DNA from 2 places in the Paraburkholderia tropica genome. Region 1 is predicted to be linked to the other one. Evidence: riboswitches for the same ligand, from Rfam matches in the RefSeq annotation. Region 1 holds a riboswitch; the other holds the start of a gene.
The links. A riboswitch is a leader RNA that binds a small molecule or an ion and turns the genes downstream of it on or off. The one in region 1 is predicted to bind glycine.
Positions count from the first base shown of each region.

Region 2: it holds a riboswitch for glycine, as region 1 does, so the genes downstream of both, gcvT (glycine cleavage system aminomethyltransferase GcvT) here and G5S35_RS38150 (D-amino acid dehydrogenase) in region 1, are expected to answer to the same signal.

Region 1 covers NZ_CP049138.1:219,218-230,575, forward strand. Annotated here, with positions in the region: gene G5S35_RS39890 (4Fe-4S dicluster domain-containing protein) at 1-257, opposite strand, end outside; partial or broken gene G5S35_RS40220 (hypothetical protein) at 307-357, opposite strand; gene G5S35_RS39895 (FAD-linked oxidase C-terminal domain-containing protein) at 456-644, opposite strand; gene G5S35_RS39900 (hypothetical protein) at 690-848, opposite strand; gene G5S35_RS39905 (hypothetical protein) at 1,123-1,305, opposite strand; gene G5S35_RS39910 (FAD-binding protein) at 1,316-1,462, opposite strand; gene G5S35_RS38145 (2-dehydropantoate 2-reductase) at 1,722-2,678, opposite strand; gene G5S35_RS38150 (D-amino acid dehydrogenase) at 2,978-4,183, opposite strand; glycine riboswitch at 4,245-4,336, opposite strand; glycine riboswitch at 4,341-4,430, opposite strand; gene G5S35_RS38155 (threonine aldolase family protein) at 4,954-6,051, opposite strand; gene G5S35_RS38160 (AraC family transcriptional regulator) at 6,130-6,966, opposite strand; gene adh (aldehyde dehydrogenase) at 7,343-8,863, shown strand; gene G5S35_RS39920 (tautomerase family protein) at 9,261-9,437, opposite strand; gene G5S35_RS38175 (MarR family winged helix-turn-helix transcriptional regulator) at 9,631-10,062, opposite strand; gene asd (aspartate-semialdehyde dehydrogenase) at 10,333-11,358, shown strand, end outside.
Region 2 covers NZ_CP049134.1:3,164,108-3,175,465, forward strand. Annotated here, with positions in the region: gene G5S35_RS14330 (c-type cytochrome) at 409-1,314, shown strand; gene G5S35_RS14335 (UvrD-helicase domain-containing protein) at 1,414-3,504, opposite strand; gene G5S35_RS14340 (oxidoreductase) at 3,866-4,927, shown strand; gene G5S35_RS14345 (hypothetical protein) at 5,200-5,547, shown strand; glycine riboswitch at 5,795-5,905, shown strand; glycine riboswitch at 5,962-6,087, shown strand; gene gcvT (glycine cleavage system aminomethyltransferase GcvT) at 6,212-7,330, shown strand; gene gcvH (glycine cleavage system protein GcvH) at 7,401-7,781, shown strand; gene gcvP (aminomethyl-transferring glycine dehydrogenase) at 7,879-10,857, shown strand; gene G5S35_RS14365 (alginate lyase family protein) at 11,224-11,358, shown strand, end outside.

The sequences.
Region 1 (11,358 bases):
ATCACTTCGCCCTTGAGCAGTTCGAAGAGCAGACGCGCGCGGCCGCGCGTCGAATACTTCTCTTCGCGCGACGCGCGATAGCTCGGACACATCTTGTCCCCGCCCAGCGAACGGCACTTGTCCATGCCGATACAGCGCTCCGTCGCGCGCGCGAACGTGTCGGGCTTCGCTAGATCGCCGAACGTGAACTGGCGCGACACATGTAAGAGACGATAGGTCGTGCCGAGGCGCAGGTTTGTCGTCCACCGGCATGGCATCGCCCAGCTTGCCCGGATTCATACGCTCGCGCGGATCCCAGATCGCCTTGGAGGCGCGGAACGCTTCCATCAGTTCCGGCGAGTACATCAGGTGCAGCATCTCGCCCTTCGCCTAGCCGTCGCACCGTTCGCCCGACAGCGAGCCTTCGTACTTCACGACGAGCTTCGCGGCGTCGAACAGGAACTCGCGCCACGGCTTCAGGCCTTGCCCGTTACGCAGGTCGAGGTGATGCCCGAGTAAATGCAGCCATCGCCGAAACGGCCGTACACACTCGTTTTGTAGCCGTACAATTCCAACAGCGCCGAGAATTCGCGCAGGTAGGCGCCGAGATGGCGCGGCTCCACGGCGGCATCTTCCCAGCCGACGACCGGATCGGGCTTCGACATGTCGTCGCCGATGGAGGTAGCCGACGCGGCGGTTTCGCGGGCTGATCACAAACGCTTCATGAGCGCGGCATCGTCGACGAGCCGCGCCGACGGCGTGCCCGACAACTCAGGCGCGAGTGCCGCCGCGCGCTGCGCGAATTCCATCGCCACGGCCTTGTCGAACGCGCCGAATTCGACGATCAGCGAAGCATTGCCTTCTGACAAATCGACGATGTCAGCCAGCGCGATGCAACGCTCGCGAAAGCCTTCGACGATGCCCGTGTCTAGCTCTCACATCGCGATCGGCGACCGTGGCAGAAGTTGCGGCACGCAATCGGCGGCATCGAAAATGGTCGGGAATCCGAACACCACGAGCAGGCGATGTACGGGGTTGATGACTAGCGTAGTCTTCGCGCGCAGCACGGAAACGCCGGTACCTTCGGAGCCCACCAGCACGCGCGACGTTGAAATCGTTCGCCGGCCGCAGCTGGTCGGCGCTTTAGCCCGCGACGCGGCGCTTGAGTTTGGGAAAGCCTTCGCGGATGGCGTCGCCGTATCTCTCCACGGGACCGAGCAGACCCGAGACAATTTCCGCGCGTCGGCCGCCCGCCGCGAGGTGCTCGCGCAACGCGGCGGCGTCGTTGAGCTGATCGCAGATCACGCCCGGCCGCACCTTAGCCACGAGGCTCGTCTCATCGGTTTTCCCCGATGGTCGTGAGGTACTTCGACGCGTCGATGATGACCGCCGCGTTGACCGACTGCCCGCACATCGACGTGCCCCCGCCACGCGTGAGCATCGGTAAGTCGGCTTCTTGGAACGCGCGCATGGCTTCCACCACGCGACGATGCTCGTGCGATGTCGTCGGGCATGCCCGGCTGCGACAGCGTGAAGTCCACGTCCGGCACTCATCATAAGCTCCGCGCCCAGCTCAGCAAGATGACCGCGCAGTGCGAAGCCGGTAGTCTCTACCAACTGGTTTCGCTTCCTGAAGCTCGGCACGCAGCGTCGCGCTCGGCGCGTAGCGCCTGATACTCTTCGGATCGATAGCCAGGTGGGGCGCAGCACCGATGGTGAGGGTTGCGCCAATAGCACTTGTATTAATTCGCGCTGTGTAGGACGTACGTTTGCAGATGCGCATAGGCAACCCGCAAGTATGGCGTATCGATCTGGTGGCGTGCCGCGCGGGCGATCATGTCACCGACGATCGCTTCCGACTCGATACGCGGGGAGAGTCGCGCAATATCGCGCATCATGGATGCGGCCCAGGTCGACTCTGCATCCAGCAAAAAGCGACGGACGCCGTCCACGACCTGCGGGCTGAGATCGAAGCCCTCCGCCCTGGAGACAGTTACACACTCTTCGATCAATGCGGAGATCAAGTTCTTGCCATCAGACGTTCGCAAGATATCGCACAAGCGCCCGCGCATCAGGCAGGTCGCGGCTGCGCCTGAGGACAGCATTACCCACTTCTGCCAGAGGTCAGCATCAACTCTCTCGGACAACACACGCAAGCCCGATGTGGCGGCGAACGCCGCATGGAGCTGCCCGACCAGATCGCGTTGCGACGGATGGCGCGCACCGACAATGAGCTTGTCCTGATTGCCCATGTGCACGATGCTGCCGTCCTCTGCGCTCGACGCCGCGATATACGAGACGCCCCCCAGCACACGCGCTCGACCATAGCGACGGTCTAGCGTGTCGTACACCGCCATGCCGTTCAGCAGGGGGAGAATACCGGCTGCGCCGGCTAGCGCGGGCGCCAACGAATTCAGGGCGTCGTCGAGGTCGTACGCTTTGCAGGTGAGCAAGACCAGGTCGTAGCCCGGCCTCACTGCGTCCGCGGCCACCGTACGGACCGCCGAAGAGAAGTCCCCCAATGAGCTCGATACACGCAATCCATCGCGCATCAACGCTTCAGCGCGCCGGGGACGCACCAGGAACGTTACATCAGCGCCGGCCTGGATCAAGCGGGAGCCATAGTAACCACCCAGTGCGCCAGCGCCAAGGATAAGAACTCTAAGCCTTTCATGACGGTTGCTCATATTGTCTGCCATCGAATGTCCCGCTCTGCGTGATATGTGGCGTGGTGCCCGGTCCCATTCTATGAGGGCGAACACCGCTATAGATGAGATACTACTATCAAAGTAGTATTTCATCTATAAAAACGATAGGGGCCCGTAGTTACCGTACTTTCGCCGCTGCTGCGGAAAGACAAAAACCCGATAGACCGAGGTGATGTCGATCTGCCACTGCACTTGCAGGCGACTGACTTGCAAATGGGAGTTTCCGAACTCTATCCGGGCGAGTTGTGGCAAAGCACGCTCTGTTGGCAAACGGCAATGTTGCCATTCGCTCAATCTACACCGATCATGGAGGAAACGGCCTCCGCGGTTGCCGCCGACAAAGTCCAGCCCAGATGACCATGTCCCGTGTTGTAAAAGACACCAGGGCGCCTGCCACGACCCACGCGCGGCAGCATGCTTGGCAGCATCGGTCTCAGTCCTGCCCATGGAATAACTCGCGAAGTGGAGACGACAGGGAAGTATCGACGCACCCAATTGATCAATGGTTCGATCCGATCCGAACGAATATCCCGGTTCACGCCGTTGAACTCTGCTGTGCCCGCAACCCGGAACCGGTCTGTCCCAAGACGGCTGGTGACGATCTTCGCGCGGTCATCGAGGATGCTCACCCAGGGAGCGCTGCTCCGACTCGGTTCATCATCCAGATGTACCGTGATCGAATAGCCCTTGACTGGATAGACGTTCACATGATCGCCCAGCATCGCAGCGAACCGGCGACTGCCGACGCCGGCACAGATGACGATGCGATCAAAGACTTCGCGTCGTTGGTCGGAAGAAATCAAAATCTTGCCGCAGTCCACGGATTCGACGCTGTCGATTGCCGTGTCGTAGTGAAATTGCACACCGCGACGCTCGCAGGCCGATGAAAGCCCTCCGGTAAATTTGTGGATATCCCCGGACGAATCCGACTCAGTGAAAAATCCTCCGTGAAAGCGGCCGTGAAGAGTCGGCTCGATTGCGCGCATCTCCTCCGGCGTCACTGGGCGACGATCCAGCCCCCCCGCTCGCAGCAAGGTATTCACGCGCATTGCTGCTTCGTGCTCCTTGCGCGTTGCATAGAAGTGCAAGATTCCGCGCTGCTCGAGATCGAACTGGATGCCCTCGCGCTCCGCAATGTGGAATAGGTGTGCGCGTGCAGCGATCGCAAGCCTCACAGTTTCAATCGTGTTCGCTTCGTATCGCGGGATGTTTCCGAGAAACTCGGCAATCCAGCCGTACTTGTGTAAGCTTGGCCGCGGATTCAGTAGCAGCGGTGCGTCGCGTGCGAACATCCAACGCAGTCCTTTGAGGACAGTGGCACGGCTGTTCCATACCTCCGCATTGCTGGCCGAGAGCTGGCCACCATTCGCGAAGGACGTCTCCATTGCGGCATAGCGATGCCGCTCGAAGACACTGACGCTATGGCCGTGATTCGAAAGGGCATAAGCGGTAGTGACGCCGGTAATACCGGCGCCAATGATGGCGATTCGTGACATGTTCTGGTCCAGATTGTATTGAGCATCGCCAGCGATATGTGTCGCCGACGCGGATGCCCCATCTGTCCGTTTACCTGAGAGTTTCGCCACTGTCCCTGTTGCGTTACGGCGGTGGCTCCCCTTCGGTGGGCGCACGAGGCGCCGCTCTCCAGAGCGTCCTCGCATCACGGTCCTTTTGCCTGAGAGTTTCCGGGGCGGTTGCTCCATCGGCGCCGCTCAATCGAGCGGTCTCTCCCGTGATGCACGAATACAACGATTGCAAAACTACCATGACATGCATCGGACAATAGCTAGGCTCACCGCTTGACGCGGACACCCCGATGCATCTTGTCGGAGGAGTGGATCCTTCCAACGGCAGGAGTAGTACGCCCTGCATCGCCAACGCGTGAGGCAGCTGCTCCACTCACGCCAATCCTGTGCAGCCGTTCGAATTTGCGAGACATTCCTCTGCAGAGTGACAGGTCGGAACTCCCTTTCGACAAATTGATCGGTGCCAACCTGAACGTGCGCTCCGTTATCTGCCCCGGTCGTGTGCACACCCTATGAACGACTGCGTCGAGACGCGCACTGACTTCCTGATCGCTCGAGCCTTTGGTTCCGCCCTGCCATTCTCGATAGACGCGTGGCAACGCACTTGCGCGCATTGCCACGCGCCACCAACGAGTTGGTGTGACGAGCTGATCGAGAGATAGCGACCGTCACGAGGGCATCGTCACCCCCGCTTTTACTGCTATCAAGGTGATACTTTAGGCTGACGCCAAAAAATGTAATTAATAGCCGGCCCCAGACGACACCTTGCCGCCAGGTCCACTCACGCCAGCGTTACGTGCGTTCTCTTGTGCGACGACCGAAATGATATCGATGGCTTCCTGTACCTGCTGGCGAGTTATGTTCAGATAAGGAATGGCGCGTACGCCATCTGCGCCGGACGGCAGTACATACAGACCCTTGTCGTAAAGACGCTCGACGAATGTTCCAGCGGGAAGCGAAGAGACGCCGAAACGCACGATGTTAGTTTCGATCGCGGAAACATCGAGCGAAATGCCAGGCAGACCTGCGATACCGTTGGCGAGCATTCGAGCATGCTCATGATCTTCCTGAAGCCGTTCACGATGATTGCGCAGTGCATGCAGCGCACCTGCCGCGATAATCCCGGCTTGGCGGAAACCACCGCCGATTTGCTGCTTGAAACGACGCGCGCGAGCAATGAAGTCACGGGAGCCAGCCAGCGCTGAGCCTACCGGCGCACCGAGGCCTTTCGAGAAGCAGACGCTGACCGAATCGAAGTGGCGGGCGTATTCGCGCTCGGGAATCCCGGTGGCAGCTGTCGCATGCCATAGCCTCGCGCCGTCCAGGTGCAATGCGAGCCCGCGCTGTCGGCCAAGCTCGCAGACAGCCTGAAGTCGCTCGATCGGCCACACCTTGCCGCCACCGATGTTGTGGGTGTTTTCCAGACACAGCAGCTTGACCGGTGCGGGAATCGTGTTGGGGAAGAACCGATGCGACACGCCGAGTGCATTCGACACGTCTTCCGGGGTGAATACGCCGCGCACGCCGGGCAGCAGACGCGGGAGCACTCCAGAGAACGCCGCCGGCGCACCGCCTTCAAGAATGTAGACATGGGCATTTTGATCGAAGAGCACGGCATCGCCCGGCTCGGTGTGCGCCCGGATCGCGACCTGGTTGGTCATCGTGCCCGTCACCATGTAAACGGCATCTTCCTTACCAAGCAGTTCCGCGACTTCTCGCTCAAGTGCTTTGACGGTCGGATCGTCGCCGTATACGTCGTCGCCGACTGGTGCGTTGGCTATGGCGTCGCGCATGGCCTTGGTAGGCTGGCTGCAGGTGTCGCTTCGCAGATCGATCATAGTGTGCCCCCGAATCAGGTGAATAGTGAGCACAGCTTCAGCCACATACCGGCCGGGGATTTGGACAAACTTGCGGATTTACTGCCGAGCGATACCCGGCGGCACGCCGAAGAAGCGACTGAATTCCCGACTCAAATGCCCTTGATCGCAGTAGCCGACCTCAATGGCAACCTGCCGCAGCGGCACCCCCCGAAGCACAAGGTGCTTAGCCAGCGCGACTCGGCGTTGCACAAGGTACGCATGGGGCGCGACCCCGACTGATTTCTTGAACTCGCGCAGCAGGTGGTAAGCGCTCATCCCTGCTACCTGGGCGATTACGTCGAGCGACGGATTATCCACAAAATGGGCATCGATATAGTCACGCGCCCGCCTCACCGCCCCTGGCATTGCTCCCCCGATGGAAGGCCGACGAGCTGTAGACGCGTGCCTCAACACGAGTTGGGTCATCGCGGTTGTCAGTCGGGATGTCTTTTCAAGCTGGCTCGCGTCGTGAGATTCCGAGCAAATGTGTGCGGTGCGAAATAGCAACATCGTATCCGGGTCATCCATCACGACATCGGGAAAATGCACGGACCGCTGCGGTGCGCCGTCCGCGTCTCGCACTAGGCCGAGCAGAGCTGACGCGGACACGTACACCATGCGGTAATCCCAACCGCCCTCAATTGCCGGACGCCCTTCATGCAGCTGACCGGGATTGATCACGCAGATCGCGCCTTCCGGCATGATTAACCGTCGACCGCGGCCCTCGAGAAATGCCTGTGCCCCGCGTTCAATCACGCCGATCGCGAACTCATCGTGTGCATGCGGCGGAAACCGATGGGTGCGATAGCTCGCAGTCATCAGTTCAGCATCCGCGAAGCCAGGCTCGCGCCAAAATTTTGCCTGGTTTGATCGGGACGTATGTCCAGTACTCATGTTCGTGCCCCATAGTCAGTGGTGGCCAACGATCATCCAGCAGAAACGAGGCACCGGTGCATTCGCGGCCTGCCATGTGGCGCAGACTGGACGCAATGATTGTAGCTACATCTAAATAATCTTCAATCTTCCAAATTATGCACCTATGACGCTGCCAATTCGTTCCGCGAGTCCCGATTTTGCACAAAACCGCAATTTTGTCCATCACCCGGCACGAGGAAGCCGCGAGGATGCTTGGCCGGCCACGCGTCGACGCGCATGTGCAACTCAACGATCCGTAACGGAACGTCCCGATCAGGGCCTGGCGCCTCCCCCGCTGGTCCGTGTTGAGGACACTCTTCGTCCTGCGTCCCTCTAATCTCAAGCGAGACACTCCATGAATCATGCTGACCTTGAACATCTGACGACGTCGTTCCCCTATCGACGCAAGTATGACAATTTCATCGGTGGAAAATGGGTTCCGCCTTTGGCCGGTGAATATTTCACCAATGTTTCCCCAATCACAGGTAAGCCGCTGTGTGACGTACCGCGCTCTCAGGCAGAAGATATCGAGATGGCGTTGGACGCCGCCCACGCTGCCAAGGGAGCCTGGGCGGCTATCTCGCCTGCCGAACGCGCACTCGTTCTGCATCGGATCGCCGACCGAATGCAGGACAACCTCGAACGTCTCGCCGTTGCGGAGACGATCGACAACGGCAAGCCCATTCGTGAAACGCGTGCCGCCGATCTACCGCTCGCGATCGACCATTTCCGCTATTTCGCAGGATGCGTGCGGGCGCAAGAAGGTACATTGGCCGAGATCGATCAGGATACCGTCGCATACCATTTTCACGAACCGCTTGGCGTCGTAGCACAGATCATCCCCTGGAATTTCCCGCTGCTGATGGCGGTGTGGAAGCTCGCGCCCGCACTAGCGGCCGGCAACTGCGTGGTGCTGAAGCCGGCTGAGCAGACTCCCGCGTCAATCTTGGTGCTGATCGAGCTGATCGCCGATCTGCTTCCGCCGGGGGTCGTGAACATCATTAACGGCTTTGGCGTGGAAGCCGGCAAGCCGCTAGCATCGAGCTCTCGGGTGGCGAAAGTGGCATTCACGGGCGAAACCTCGACCGGCCGTCTCATCATGCAGTACGCGAGCACAAATCTCATTCCGGTCACGCTCGAGTTGGGCGGAAAGAGCCCGAACATCTTCTTCGATGACGTCGTCAGCGCAGACGATTCCTTCCTCGACAAGGCACTCGAGGGCTTTGCGATGTTTGCCCTGAATCAGGGCGAGGTATGCACTAGCCCGTCGCGGGTACTCATCCAGGAATCCGCGTACGAAAAATTCATGGAACGTGCTCTGTCACGCGTGGCCGCCATTAAGCAAGGACATCCGCTCAACCCCGACACGATGATCGGGGCGCAGGCTTCGTACGAACAGTTATCGAAGATCTTGTCATACCTGCAGATCGGCAAGGACGAGGGCGCCACATGTTTGATCGGCGGCGAGCAAAACCGACTGGACGGCGATCTGCGCGACGGCTACTACGTGAAGCCGACCATTTTCCGCGGAAACAATTCGATGCGAATCTTCCAGGAAGAGATTTTCGGGCCCGTTGTTTCCGTTACCACCTTCAAGAATGAGGAAGAAGCACTCGCGATTGCGAACGACACGCTCTATGGCCTCGGAGCGGGCGTCTGGACGCGTGACGGCAATCGTGCCTACCGATTCGGTCGGGCGATTCAGGCAGGTCGAATCTGGACCAATTGCTACCACCTCTACCCTGCGCACGCTGCGTTCGGTGGCTACAAGCAATCCGGTATCGGGCGCGAAAACCACAAGATGATGCTTGATCACTATCAGCAGACGAAAAATCTGCTCGTAAGTTACGCCGCGAAGCCGCTCGGGTTCTTCTGACCTATGCGAGCTGGGGCGGATCACGTATCCGCGCCGGGTGTGTTGTTATCTTTTCTCTGCTCTGCGTATCGTCTGCAGTGCGGTGTGTCTATGAGACGCACCGCACTGAACTTCGCGCCTCGCTGCGCAACGACCTATCGTCCAACGCTGGTCAGATAGTCCCGATCTTCCTGAGACATTGACTCCAGCCAAGCCAACTCGCCACCGGGAGACGGCAGCAGCTTCCCATACTCCACCATCTGCGCGGCGGGCAACTCAGCCAGGTAGACCCAAACGTAGCGGCTGTCGGTGTTTGCAGCACGCGCCACGACACCCACGATGCTGTCGAGCAGGCCCTGTTTCTGTTCGTTCGTTCTCCCTGCCCGAATCTGACCATGTACAAAAATGTGGTCTGCTTTCAGTGGCTTCCCCCGAGAAAGTGATTGCCTGCGGCGACAGGGGAAAATATGACTTGCGCAAAGAATCCCTGTGCCCCGGTCGCACTGCTGTGGGCATGTGTGATTCCCTTTGCGATTTCGCCTTTTTCCTCGGGGGTGAAACGGCCCTCAGCTGCCGTCACAACGTATGTCGGCATTGCGCGCTCCTCAAATAAATGTAGCTAAAACTCTATGGCCGATAGTGAAGCGGCAAGCCGCACTCAATATCCGAGCAACCATCAGGCCTGCAAATGGTTGTAGGTGCATCTTATTCGCTGGAGCGGTTGCCCGTCAGGAAGGATTAACCCTTGTGAATGGCGCGACAAAATAAAGCGTTCGCAGGCCGCCTTTCTAGCCCCGGTCGTCCGGACGCTGCAGCGACTCCAGCGCCTCAAGCAAGCGCTCCTTGGCAGCGCCTTTCATGAACCTCTGGACATCACGCTCAACCCGATTCTGGGCACGCCTCCAGTAAGGCTCGGCACTGCGCAATTTTTCGTCGCCCTCTTTGCTCAATCGCGCAACCTTGACGCGAGCGTCGGCCTCAGAGGTTACGTTAACCCATCCGGCATCGATCAGGAGCTTGAGGTTGCGAGAAATAGTGGTCTTGTCGAGTCCGACTTCGCCTGCAATCTCCGTGTAAGTCGCCGCGTCGAGGCGCTCCAGTGCACGCAGAAGTGAAAATTGCGTGATTTTTAAACCGACAGGACGTAGAGCGTCGTCGTAGACCCCGGTCAGTGCATTCGCGGAGCGCCGGAATTGTGTGCAGTAACAATCAGTGAACATGTTGGAATCGACGAACTCTAGATAGGCGCACCCGCAAGCTATCGGGTCGAGTAAGACAAGCGACAGTATAGCCACGCGCCAGCAGCTGAGGACCTGCAAATGCCCCCCTGACGAGACAGGCTCACCCTCTCGTCGGACCGTCAAGGAAGTACGTCACCATGCAAATAACGGCTATTTTATCCAAAGCCGCCAGGTAATGATGACGGAGAGTATTGGCTTCAACCGATTGTGGGCGTGCGAGCAGGCCATGCCTGCCGGGGAAAGCGAAACATGAGAAAAGTGGGATTGGTCGGATGGAGAGGCATGGTCGGCTCCGTCCTTCTAAAGCGTATGCGGGAAGAAAACGACTTCGCGCACATCGCGCCGACGTATTTCAGTACATCGGCCGCTGGCCAGCGCACGCGCGATCATAGAGGCAGAGAGCACACACTACGTGACGCCCACGCGATCGAACAACTCGCAGAGATGGACATCATCGTCACGTGCCAAGGCGGCAGTTACACGAAGGCAATCTACCCCGCTCTGCGGGCCGCCGGTTGGAATGGCTACTGGATCGACGCGGCATCGGCAAAGCGCATGGACAGTGACTCCGTAATCGCTCTCGACCCGGTCAATCGAGTGCACATCGACGCGGCTATCGCATCGGGGGTGAAGAATTTTATCGGTGGCAATTGTTCCATCACCTTATCGCTCGTTGGCCTGGCCGGGCTGCTCCAAGCTGGGCTCGTCGATTGGATGTCTATGATGACCTATCAGGCCGCATCAGGTGCGGGTGCCACCCATGTGACTGAACTGCTTGGTCAAATGACCGCGCTATCGGATCACACGCGCGCGGCACTCGCCGATCCCGCGACGCCGACCATTGACGTATTGGATCGCGCTCGCTTCGCTGCGGCGAGCGACGACTATCCAATCACCCGATTTGGTGTGCCGCTCGCGGGCAGCATTATCACCTGGATCGATTCGGATCTCGGAAACGGCATTAGCCGCGAAGAATGGAAGGGCGAAGTCGAGGCCAACAAGATACTCGGTCTGGCGCCAGGCACTATCCGCGTCGACGGGCTTTGCGTACGGGTTGCGGCGCTGCAAAGTCACTCTGCAGCGATCACGCTCAAGCTGAAGGAGGACCGGGACGTCGAAAGTTTGGAGAAACTCATCGGGAATGGGAACGAGTGGGTCGATTTCGTTCCGAATACCCGAGAAGAATCGATACGGCGCCTGAGTCCTGCCGCTGTTAGCGGTTCGTTGAAGGTCGCGGTCGGCAGGCTACGGAAGATGAACCTTGGCGACGGAATT
Region 2 (11,358 bases), on a different replicon from region 1:
AAAATACGGGGATAGCAGCGCCGTAGAGACCGAGAGGATACCCGGTTTCGATGACAACGTCCACCGCGCGCGGGCCGCCGGGACCGGGCCGGCAGCGGTGTACGCGCACCCCCAGGCAAACGCACCCACACGCGCAAACCCATGCGACGACACCCGCGCCCGATGCGCTATGATCCGACGCTTTTTAAGCAGCAGCCGCGTACCAAGGCCAACGCCCCACCGCGCCCCCCCCCGGTAAAGCAGGCAAGACAAGCGCATCGATGCGGGTAAACGCCCGCTTAAGCGCCCCCGCGCACCGCCACCGGGCGCGAAACCTTGCGTCTATAATCGTTCCTGTTTGATCATTCGCAAGGCCGTTGCCGTCCTGCTGTACCGCTCACCACAATACCAACGGGAGTCGAGACAAGCATGAGCGAAGCACCCCACGGAGCCCCGATCAAAACGCCCGGCCAGTTGATCGCCGCTGTCATCGCCGGGTTTGCCGTCCCTATCGTCATCATCGTTCTGCTCGCCTATTACGTCGACAACACGACGCGCACCGGCGCGGGCACCGACGAACTCTCCGCCCAGCAAGTCGCCTCGCGCATCGCGCCGATCGCCCAGGTGTCGATCCGCGACGCCAACGCGCCGCGCGTCTACAAGACCGGCGAGCAGGTCTACCAGGCCGTCTGTTCCGCCTGCCACGCGAGCGGCGCGGCCGGCGCGCCGAAGTTCGGCAACGCGGGCGACTGGGCGCCGCGCATCGCCCAGGGCTACGACACGCTCTGGCACACCGCGCTCTCCGGCAAGGGCGCGATGCCGCCGCGCGGCGGCACCAGCCCCGACGACTACAGCGACTACGAAATCGGCCTCGCCGTGGCCTACATGGCCAATCACGGCGGCGCGAACTTCCAGGATCCGCCCAAGCCCGCGCCGGGCGCGGCGAACGCGGCGTCGGGCGCAGCAGCGGCAGCGCCGGCCGCATCGGGCGCCGATGCGAACGCCGCCCAGGCCGCCGCGGCCGCCATCGCCGCGATCCCGCAGGCCGCTTCGGGCAACCCTGCGGCAGGCGGCGCGACGCAAAGCGCCGACGCCTCGCAGGCCGGCAAGGCGCTCTACACGCAGGTTTGCCAGGCGTGTCACGCGGCGGGCGTGCTGGGCGCGCCGAAGTTCGGCAACAAGGACGACTGGGCGCCGCGCCTCAAGGACCCGATGGACACGGTCTACAACTACGCGCTGCACGGCAAGGGCGCGATGCCGCCCAAGGGCGGCTCGAACGCTTCGGACGCCGACGTGAAGGCCGCCGTCGATTACATGGTGAGCGCCGCGAAGTAAGCCGCGCGCCGCAAACTGCGTAACAAAAACAAAGGGCCGCATCGACACTCGATGCGGCCCTTTCCCTTTCAGCCGGACGCGTGCGCGCGGGCGATCAGATCAGCCCTTCTGCAACAGCGCCTTCAAACTCGCGAGCCGGTCTTTCGGCGACATCGGCGCTTCCTCGGCGGTCGGCGGCGGCGCTTCGTCGAGTCCCATTTCGGGGATGAAGCGCGACGGCTCGCACACCACCGTCTCGCGCGCCCGCTTGCGCTTCTTGCACCAGTTCAGATGCAGGCTGCGCTGCGCGCGCGTGATCGCCACATACATCAGGCGGCGTTCTTCCTCGATGCGCGAATCGTCGACGATGTCGTCTTCCGAGCCGCCGCGATGCGGCATGATGCCTTCCTCGACGCCCACCAGGAACACGTGCGGATACTCCAGCCCCTTCGACGCGTGCACGGTCGACAGGCGCACCGCGTCCGGGTCCTCTTCCTTGCCTTCAAGCATCGACATCAGCGCGACGGTCTGGATCAGGCCCATCAGATTCTTGCCGGTGTCGGCGAGACCGTCGGTGTTGTCGTAACCCGTCGCCTCGCTGTCTTCGCCGATCTCCTGCTCGGGCTTGGTGCCCTTGCGCTTGAGCCACTCGAGGAATTCGAGCACGTTCTGCCACTTCGACTGCGCCTGGCGCTCGTCGAAGGCGTCGTAGAGATACGCCTCGTAGTGAATCGCGTCCATCAGCTCGTCGAGCACGACGGTCGCCGGATCCTTCACGGCTCGCTCGGCCAGGCGCTGCATGAAGTCGCAGAACACGCGCATCGGCTCGACCTGGCGCGCGGACAGCCGCGCCTCGATGCCGCCCATGTACACCGCTTCGAACAGCGACACCTTCGCCTGCCCCGCGAACGAGCCGAGCGCTTCGAGCGTGGTGTTGCCCACGCCGCGGCGCGGCGTCGTGATCGCGCGGATGAACGCGGGATCGTCGTCGTGATTGGCGATCAGACGCAGATACGCGCAGATGTCCTTGATTTCGGCCTTGTCGAAGAACGACTGCCCGCCCGACAGCACGTACGGAATGCGCTCGCGGCGCAGCACCTGCTCGAAGATGCGCGCCTGGAAATTGCCGCGATAAAGAATGGCGTAGTCGCGGAACTGCGCGCGGCGCTCGAACTTGTGCGCCGAGAGACGGAACACGACCGATTCGGCTTCGTGCTCCTCGTCGTTGCAGGGCGTGACGGTGATCGTGTCGCCCATGCCGTGCTCGGACCAGAGCTTCTTCTCGAACAGCTTCGGGTTATTGGCGATCACGTTGTTCGCCGCCGTGAGAATGCGCACGGTCGAGCGATAGTTCTGCTCCAGCTTGACCACGTGCAGCTTCGGATAATCCTTGCCGAGCTGCGCGAGATTTTCGATGGTCGCGCCGCGCCAGCCGTAGATCGCCTGGTCGTCGTCGCCCACGGCCGTGAACGCCGCGCGCGGGCCCGCCAGCAGCTTGAGCAGCTCGTACTGGCAAGTGTTGGTGTCCTGGTATTCGTCGACCAGCAGATAGCGCAGCTTGTTCTGCCAGCGCTCGCGCACCGGCTCGTTCTTCGCGAACAGCTCGGCGGGCAGGCGGATCAGATCGTCGAAATCGACGGCCTGATAGGCGTGCAGCGTCGCCATGTAGTTGCGGTAGACGATGGCCGCCTGATGCTCGTCCTCGTTCGACGCCGTCGCGAGCGCCTGCTCGGGCATGACGAGACCGTTCTTCCAGAGCGAGATGATCGACTGGATCTTGCGGATGAAACCCTTGTCGGTCGAGCCCACCTGCTCCTGGATCATGGCGAAGCAGTCGTCCGAATCCATGATCGAGAACTGGGGCTTGAGTCCCAGATGCTCGGCTTCCTGGCGCAGGATCTGCACGCCCAGCGAGTGGAACGTACAGACGGTCAACTGGTTCGCCGGCACCTTGCGGCCTTCCTTGCCGGGCGTCGTGAGCGTCTTGCCTTCGAGCAGTTTGCCCACGCGCTCGCGCATTTCGGCGGCGGCCTTGTTGGTGAAGGTGACGGCGGCGATATGGCGCGGCTCGAAGCCTTTCGCTTCGATCAGATGGGCGATCTTCTGCGTAATGACGCGCGTCTTGCCGCTGCCCGCGCCGGCGAGCACGAGACAGGGACCGTCGAGATAGCGCACCGCTTCGTTCTGGGCGGGATTCAGGCCTGCGGACATCGTTGCTGGATTGGAAAAACGGGTGGTACTGCCGGGTAGCGTGCGGCGCAAGACCTGCGCATGATGCAGACGATGCTCATGGCGCGGCGGCCCTTCACGCGAGAGCCGCGATGTTAACACGATGCGGTGTCGCGCCGATGCCGCCCCGCTAACGGCGCGACGCCGCATCCCGCGCGCATCAGGTCACAGCGTCGTGTCACAACGACACGCCGCGTCGACCAGCCGATCCAGCCGCACGCCGATCCGTCCCCGCAGCGCCCCGCCACGCGCGCCGTCGTGCGTGCCACAATAACGGGCTCCCGCCACCCGCGGCATCGCTACCCGCCGTGCCGCTCCCACGCTGGAAAGAGGACGCGCTTACATGACAGCACCGCTGCAAATCGGCCTGATGGGCTATGGCTTCGCCGGCCAGACCTTCCATGCACCCGTGATCGCCCATAGCGGCATGGCGAATCTGCCCGTCACGCTTGCCGCCATCGCCACGAGCCAGGCCGAGCGTGCGCAGGCCGACTATCCGGACGCCGCAATCGTCCCCGATCTCGACGCGCTGCTCTCGCTCGACGCGATCGAATGCGTCGTGATCGCCACGCCCAACGACACGCACTACGAACTCGCGCGCCGCACGCTGGAGCGCGGCAAGCACGTGCTCGTCGACAAACCGGTCACGCTCACCGCCGAGGAAGCGCGCACGCTCGCGGCCATCGCGAAGCAGCGCGGCCTCGTGTTCGCGCCGTTCCACAACCGTCGCTGGGACGGCGACTTCCTCACCGTCAAGCAGCTGATCGCGAACGGCGAGCTGGGCCGCGTCACGCATTACGAATCGCACTTCGACCGCTTCCGTCCGCAGGTGCGCCAGCGCTGGCGCGAGGACGCGACGCGCGGCGGCGGCCTGCTCTACGACCTCGGGCCGCATCTGATCGACCAGACGCTCGCGCTGTTCGGCGCGCCCGAGTCGGTCACGGCCTTCGTGCACACGCGCCGCGACCACGCCAGCGCGCCCGACTACGCGCACCTCGTGCTGCGCTACGACGGCCTCGACGCCGTGCTGCACGCGAGCGCGCTGGCCGCGTACGCGCCGCGTTTCGCGATTCACGGCACGCGCGGCAGCTACCTGAAAAACGGGCTCGATACCCAGGAGGACCAGCTGAAGGCGGGCCTGCGCCCCGGCCAGCCCGGTTTCGGCGACGGCAACGAAGCGGGCCGACTGCACGTCATGGCCGACGACGGCCAGGAGTCCGACCGCGACGTGCCCAACGCCGCGGGCAATTACGCCGACCTGTACCGCGCGCTCGCCGCCGCGATCCGCGAGGGCACGCCGTTCCCGGTGAGTCCGCAGGACGCCGTCGACGTGATGACGATCGTCGAGCTGGCGATGCGCAGCGCCGAGGAAGGCCGCACGATCGCCTTCACGCGCGCTCAGTGAGCGCGCGCTGAGCGCGCGAACCTCGCGCGAACCGACTGCCCGGCGAGGCCGCGCGGCTTGCAAACCGCCGACGCGTCTGAAAGGTCCATACAAACGGTTACAAGTCTGCGCCGCCGTGCGGTCATCGCACGGCGCGCGCGACGCGTTTGCGACGAACAACGCCAGAAACAGAGCGATAACGTTCTGCATCTTCCGGGGTGCAGGGTTCGTGGCGCGCGCCAGCCCGCCCCGGACCGACAACAAGGAGAGTCTCAATGACCCGATTGAATTGTATGAACCGTGCCATCCGCCTGAGCTGCGCCGCCGCGCTGATCTCGACGCTCGCCGCATGCGTCGTCACCCCGCCCGCGCAGCATTCCGGCTCGAATCCGCATGAACTGGCCGTCGACCGCCTGCATCAGGTCGACGCCCGCATCGACACCTTGGGCCGCCGCATCGACGCGCGCGTGAACCAGGGCTACTATCCGCCGCCGCAGGGCGCCGCGCTGCATCACCGCCTCGACACGATCCGCGGCGAGGCGCACGACATGGCTGCGCAGCACGGCGGCGGCATCTCCGGCGACGAGCAGCACGTGCTCAACCAGGAGCTCGATACGGCGGCGCGCGCCATCGGCGAATAAGCCCGCGCAAAACCACCGCGATCACATGGGCCGCCTCGCGCGGCCCGTTTCTTTTTTTGGCGCGCATGCGCGGTCGCGCGCGAGCGGTTCTTTCGGGGCCGCATGCGCGCAAGCCTTGCCGGGCGGCGTTCGGCGCATGGCCCGCCAGCACGCGCGGCCGGCTGGCGCAGGTTCCACTCCCGTTCCGCCGCCACGGTGCGCCTAATTTTTCCGCATTGACACAGCCCGCCGGCGTCCAGCACAATCGCTGCGCGCGCCGGGAGAGCGCGACGTTCGCGAGTCGAGTCAATTTCGAATCGCAACGCCGCCGCCGAAGGGGCAACCCACAAACTCTCAGGCAAAAGGACCGTGCGCGCCGGACCGCTGCTTCGCCTGTTTCGCACCCGCGTGCGAGACGCGCGAGACGGCACTCAGGTCCGCAACTCTGGAGAGCGGCAGTAGAACGGCGGAGGGATCGTAACCCTGGCGTTCAGGCTGCCCACCGAAGGGGCGCGCGTCGTTCGACGCAATCTCTCAGGTACCGAGGACAGAGGGGCCATGCAAGAACCGACCACGGGCATCGTGCCTGCGGCGAGTCCTGCATGGCCTTTTTCGTTTTCGCTCGAATTCCGGCGGGACATTCCCCCGGAGTCGCACGAAAACCCTCGCGACCGCCTGAGGCCTCATGACCGAACTCAAACGCACTCCGCTGAACGACACGCACCGCGCGCTGAACGCCCGCATGGTCGATTTCGGCGGCTGGGACATGCCCGTCAACTACGGCTCGCAGATCGACGAACATCGCGCCGTGCGCACCGACGCCGGCATGTTCGATGTCTCGCACATGTGCGTCGTCGACTTCTCGGGCGCGAAGGCGCGCGAATTCTTCGCCCGCGCGCTCGCCAACAACGTCGCCAAGCTGACGACGCCCGGCAAGGCGCTCTATTCCTGCATGCTCAACCCCGAAGGCGGCGTGATCGACGACCTGATCGTCTATTACTTCGCCGACGACGCGTTCCGCACCGTCGTCAACGCGGGCACCGCCGACAAAGACATCGCCTGGTTCGAGAAGCTCAACGCCGAAGGCGGCTTCGGCCTCACCATCACACCGCGCCGCGATCTCGCGATCGTCGCCGTGCAAGGCCCGAACGCGCGCGAGAAAGTCTGGGCCGTCGCGCCCTCCTCGCGCAGCGCCACCGAAATCCTCAAGCCCTTCAACGCCGCGAAGATCGACGCCACGCCGTTCGGCGAGCTGATGATCGCGCGTACCGGCTACACCGGTGAAGACGGCTTCGAAATCGTGCTGCCCGCCGCCGCCGTCTGCGAGTTCTGGGACGCGCTGCAACGCCAGGGCGTGAAGCCCTGCGGCCTCGGCGCGCGCGACACGCTGCGCCTCGAAGCGGGCATGAACCTCTACGGCCAGGACATGGACGAAGCGGTCTCGCCGCTCGACGCGGGCCTCGCCTGGACCGTCGACCTGAAGACGCCGCGCGAGTTCGTCGGTCGCGCCGCGCTCGAAGCGAACGGCACGCGCTCGACCTTCGTCGGCTTGATCCTGCAGAAGGAAAACGGCAAGGCCGGCGGCGTGCTGCGCGCTCACCAGAAAGTGCTGACGCCGCACGGCGACGGCGAGATCACGAGCGGCACCTTCTCGCCGACGATGCAGGAATCCATCGCCTTCGCGCGCGTGCCCGAGGGCGTGCAGCCGGGCGACGTCGTGCAGGTGCAGATCCGCGACAAAGCCCTTCCCGCAAGCGTGGTAAAACTGCCGTTCGTGCGCAACGGCAAGGTGCTGGTCGCCTGATCCGCAAGGATTCCGGCGCGCACGCCCACCCTCTTTTCAAGTCATAAACGAACCACGCACTGGAGCAACCATGAGCATCCCGGCCGATCTGAAATACACCGAATCGCACGAGTGGATCCGCACCGAAGCCGACGGCACGCTGACCGTCGGCATCACCGATCACGCGCAGGAAGCGCTCGGTGACATCGTCTTCCTCGAACTGCCCGAAGCCGGCCGCGCCGTCACGGCGGGCGACGCCATCGCCGTGATCGAATCGGTCAAGGCCGCCTCGGACATCTACGCGCCGGTCTCGGGCGAGATCGTCGAATCGAACTCGGCGCTCGTCGACGCCCCCGAAGGCGTGAACGGCGCGCCCTACGAGTCGTGGCTCTTCAAGATCAAGCCGGCCGCCGACGCCAAGCTCGACGCGCTGATCGACGCCGCCGCCTACGAGAAGGCCATCGGCGCCTAAACCCCGGGACGGCTTTCGCAGAAGGCCCGTCCCAACGCACAGGCGCGGCGGCATCGCGGCACTACGCGACGCGCCGCCCGCGCCGGCAGGAAACCTCATGAAGCTCGAACACCCGGATCGTCTGATGAACACCTCGCCCACGGCTCTCTCGCTCGCGGCGCTCGAAGCGCACGACGCCTTCGCCGCCCGCCACATCGGCCCCGACACGGCCGACCAGCAAGCGATGCTCGACGCGCTCGGCTTCGCGTCGCGCGCGGCGCTGATCGACGCGGTGATTCCGGCGAAGATCCGCCGCACCGAGACGCTGCCGCTCGGGCCGTTCTCGCAGCCGCGCTCGGAAGCCGAGGCGCTGGCCGCGCTGCGCGCGCTCGCGGACAAGAACCAGGTGTTCCGCTCGTACATCGGGCAGGGCTATTTCGACACGCACACGCCGGCCGTCATCCTGCGCAACGTGCTCGAAAATCCGGCGTGGTACACGGCCTACACGCCGTACCAGCCGGAAATCTCGCAAGGCCGTCTGGAGGCGCTGCTGAACTATCAGCAGATGATCGTCGACCTGACGGGCCTCGCCATTTCCAACGCATCGCTGCTCGACGAAGGCACCGCCGCCGCCGAAGCGATGACGCTCGTGCAGCGCGTGGGCAAGTCGAAGTCGAACGTGTTCTTCGTCGCCGACGACGTGCTGCCGCAAACGCTCGAAGTCGTGCAGACGCGCGCCAAACCGATCGGCATCGAAGTGAAGGTCGGCCCCGCCGCCGAGGCCGCGCAGGCGAACGCCTTCGGCGTGCTGCTGCAATATCCGGGCGTGAACGGCGACGTGCGCGACTACCGCGAACTCGCCCAGGCCGTGCACGCCGCGGGCGGCGCGGTGATCGCCGCCGCCGACCTGCTCGCGCTCACGCTGCTCACGCCGCCCGGCGAATGGGGCGCGGACGTGGCCGTGGGCAACTCGCAGCGCTTCGGCGTGCCGATGGGCTTCGGCGGCCCGCACGCCGCCTACCTCGCGGTGAAGGACGACTTCAAGCGCCAGATGCCGGGCCGTCTCGTCGGCGTGACCGTCGACGCGCAGGGCAACCCGGCGCTGCGCCTCGCGCTGCAAACGCGCGAACAGCATATCCGCCGCGAGAAGGCCACCTCGAACGTCTGCACGGCGCAGGCGCTGCTCGCGATCATGGCCAGCATGTACGCGGTCTATCACGGTCCGCAGGGTCTGAAGCGCATCGCGCAGCGCGTGAACCGCGTGGCCGCCATTCTGGCCGCGGGCGCGCAGAAGCTCGGCTACACGCTCGTCAACGCGTCGTTCTTCGACACCATCACGTTCGAAGCGGGCGCGCGCACCCAGGCGCTGCATGACGCGGCGCTCGCGCGCGGCATGAACCTGCGCCGCGTGAGCGAAACGCGCGTGGGCGTCTCCGTCGACGAAACCACCACGCGCGGCGATCTGGCCGATCTGCTCGCCGTGTTCGCGCAAGCCGCGTTCGCGGGCGAGACGCCGTCGGTCGACGCGCTCGACGCCGAACTCGCCGCCGCCAACGCCGCCACCTTCCCGGCCGCGCTCGCGCGCGAAAGCGCTTACCTCACGCATCCGGTCTTCAACCGTCACCATTCGGAAACGGAAATGCTGCGCTATCTGCGCAGCCTCTCGGACAAGGACCTGGCGCTCGACCGTTCGATGATTCCGCTCGGTTCGTGCACGATGAAGCTCAACGCCACCTCGGAAATGCTGCCGGTGACGTGGCCCGAGTTCGGCCAGATTCACCCGTTCGCGCCCGCCGAGCAAACCGTCGGCTACCGCGAAATGGTCGATCAGCTCGAACAGATGCTCGTGGCCGCGACCGGCTACGCCGCCGTCTCGCTGCAACCGAACGCCGGCTCGCAGGGCGAGTACGCCGGTCTGCTGATCATTCAGGCGTATCACGCCTCGCGCGGCGACGCGCACCGCAACGTCTGCCTGATTCCCGCTTCGGCGCACGGCACGAACCCGGCTTCCGCGCAGATGGCGGGCATGCAGGTCGTGGTGGTCGCGTGCGACGCGCAAGGCAACATCGATCTCGCCGACCTCAAGGCCAAGGCCGAACAGCACGCGGCGAAGCTCGCGGCGATCATGATCACCTACCCGTCCACGCACGGCGTGTTCGAGGAAAACGTGCGCGAAGTCTGCGAAATCGTGCACGCGGCAGGCGGCCAGGTCTACGTGGACGGCGCCAACATGAACGCGATGGTCGGTCTCGCGGCGCCGGGCCAGTTCGGCGGCGACGTCTCGCACCTGAACCTGCACAAGACCTTCTGCATTCCGCACGGCGGCGGCGGCCCGGGCGTCGGTCCGGTCGCGGTCGGCGCGCACCTCGCGCAGTTCCTGCCGAACCAGCTTTCGTCGGGCTACAAGCGCTCGACCGATCAGGGCCACGGCATCGGCGCGGTCAGCGCGGCGCCGTACGGCTCGGCCTCGATCCTGCCGATTTCGTGGATGTACATCGCGATGATGGGCGCGGCGAACCTCACCGCCGCGACCGAAACCGCGATCCTCAACGCGAATTACGTGGCGAACAAGCTCGCGCCGCACTTCCCGGTGCTGTACAGCGGCCCCGGCGGCCTCGTGGCGCACGAGTGCATTCTCGACCTGCGCCCCATCAAGGATGCGAGTGGCATCACCGTCGACGACGTGGCCAAGCGCCTGATGGACTACGGCTTCCACGCGCCGACCATGAGCTTCCCGGTGCCGGGCACGCTGATGGTCGAGCCGACCGAGTCGGAGTCGAAGGAGGAGCTGGACCGCTTTATCGACGCCATGATCGCGATCCGCGAGGAAATCCGCGCCGTGGAAGACGGTCGCGCCGACGCCGAGGACAACCCGCTGCGTCACGCGCCGCACACGGCCGCCGTGGTGGTCGCCGACGGCTGGGCGCACGCCTACTCGCGCGAGCAGGCGGCGTATCCGCTCGCGTCGCTGGTCGCGCGCAAGTACTGGCCGCCGGTCGGCCGCGCCGACAACGTCTACGGCGACCGCAATCTGTTCTGCTCGTGCGTGCCGATCGACGCTTACGACGATCAGGCCGACGGGACCGCCGGCGAATGAGCGTAACCGTCGGGTAACCGGCCATGACCGCCGCCATGCCGCCGCACGACCTCCGGTCGACGCGGCGGCGCCGTGCGGCCGGCCCGGCGACCCGGCGTGCGCCCCGCCCTGCGACGTTACTTTCGTTACATTTGCCGCCGCGAAACTTCGCCAAAGCTCGCCAAACCGTTAACATCACACACCTGTCAGCCTTGAACCAGGGAGTCGCGCATGGCGCGGAAGGTGGGAACGGCCTTGGCCGGAAATCCGGCGATCACGCAGGCCAAGGGCCGCTTGGCGCGCGGCGGCGCGCGCACGCTCGCGGCGGCCTGTTTCGTGAGTGCGGGCCTCGCGGCCCTGAGCGCGGCGCAACCGGCGCGCGCGGCGATGAACTTCTGCGCGGCACCGGCCCTGCAGACCAGCGAACGCACCAATTCGGACCCCGGCGTGAAAGCGCTGGTGGCCGAAGTGCAGGCGCACGTGAACGACGTGCCGCATCCGCTCGCGCGGCTGCACACGGAA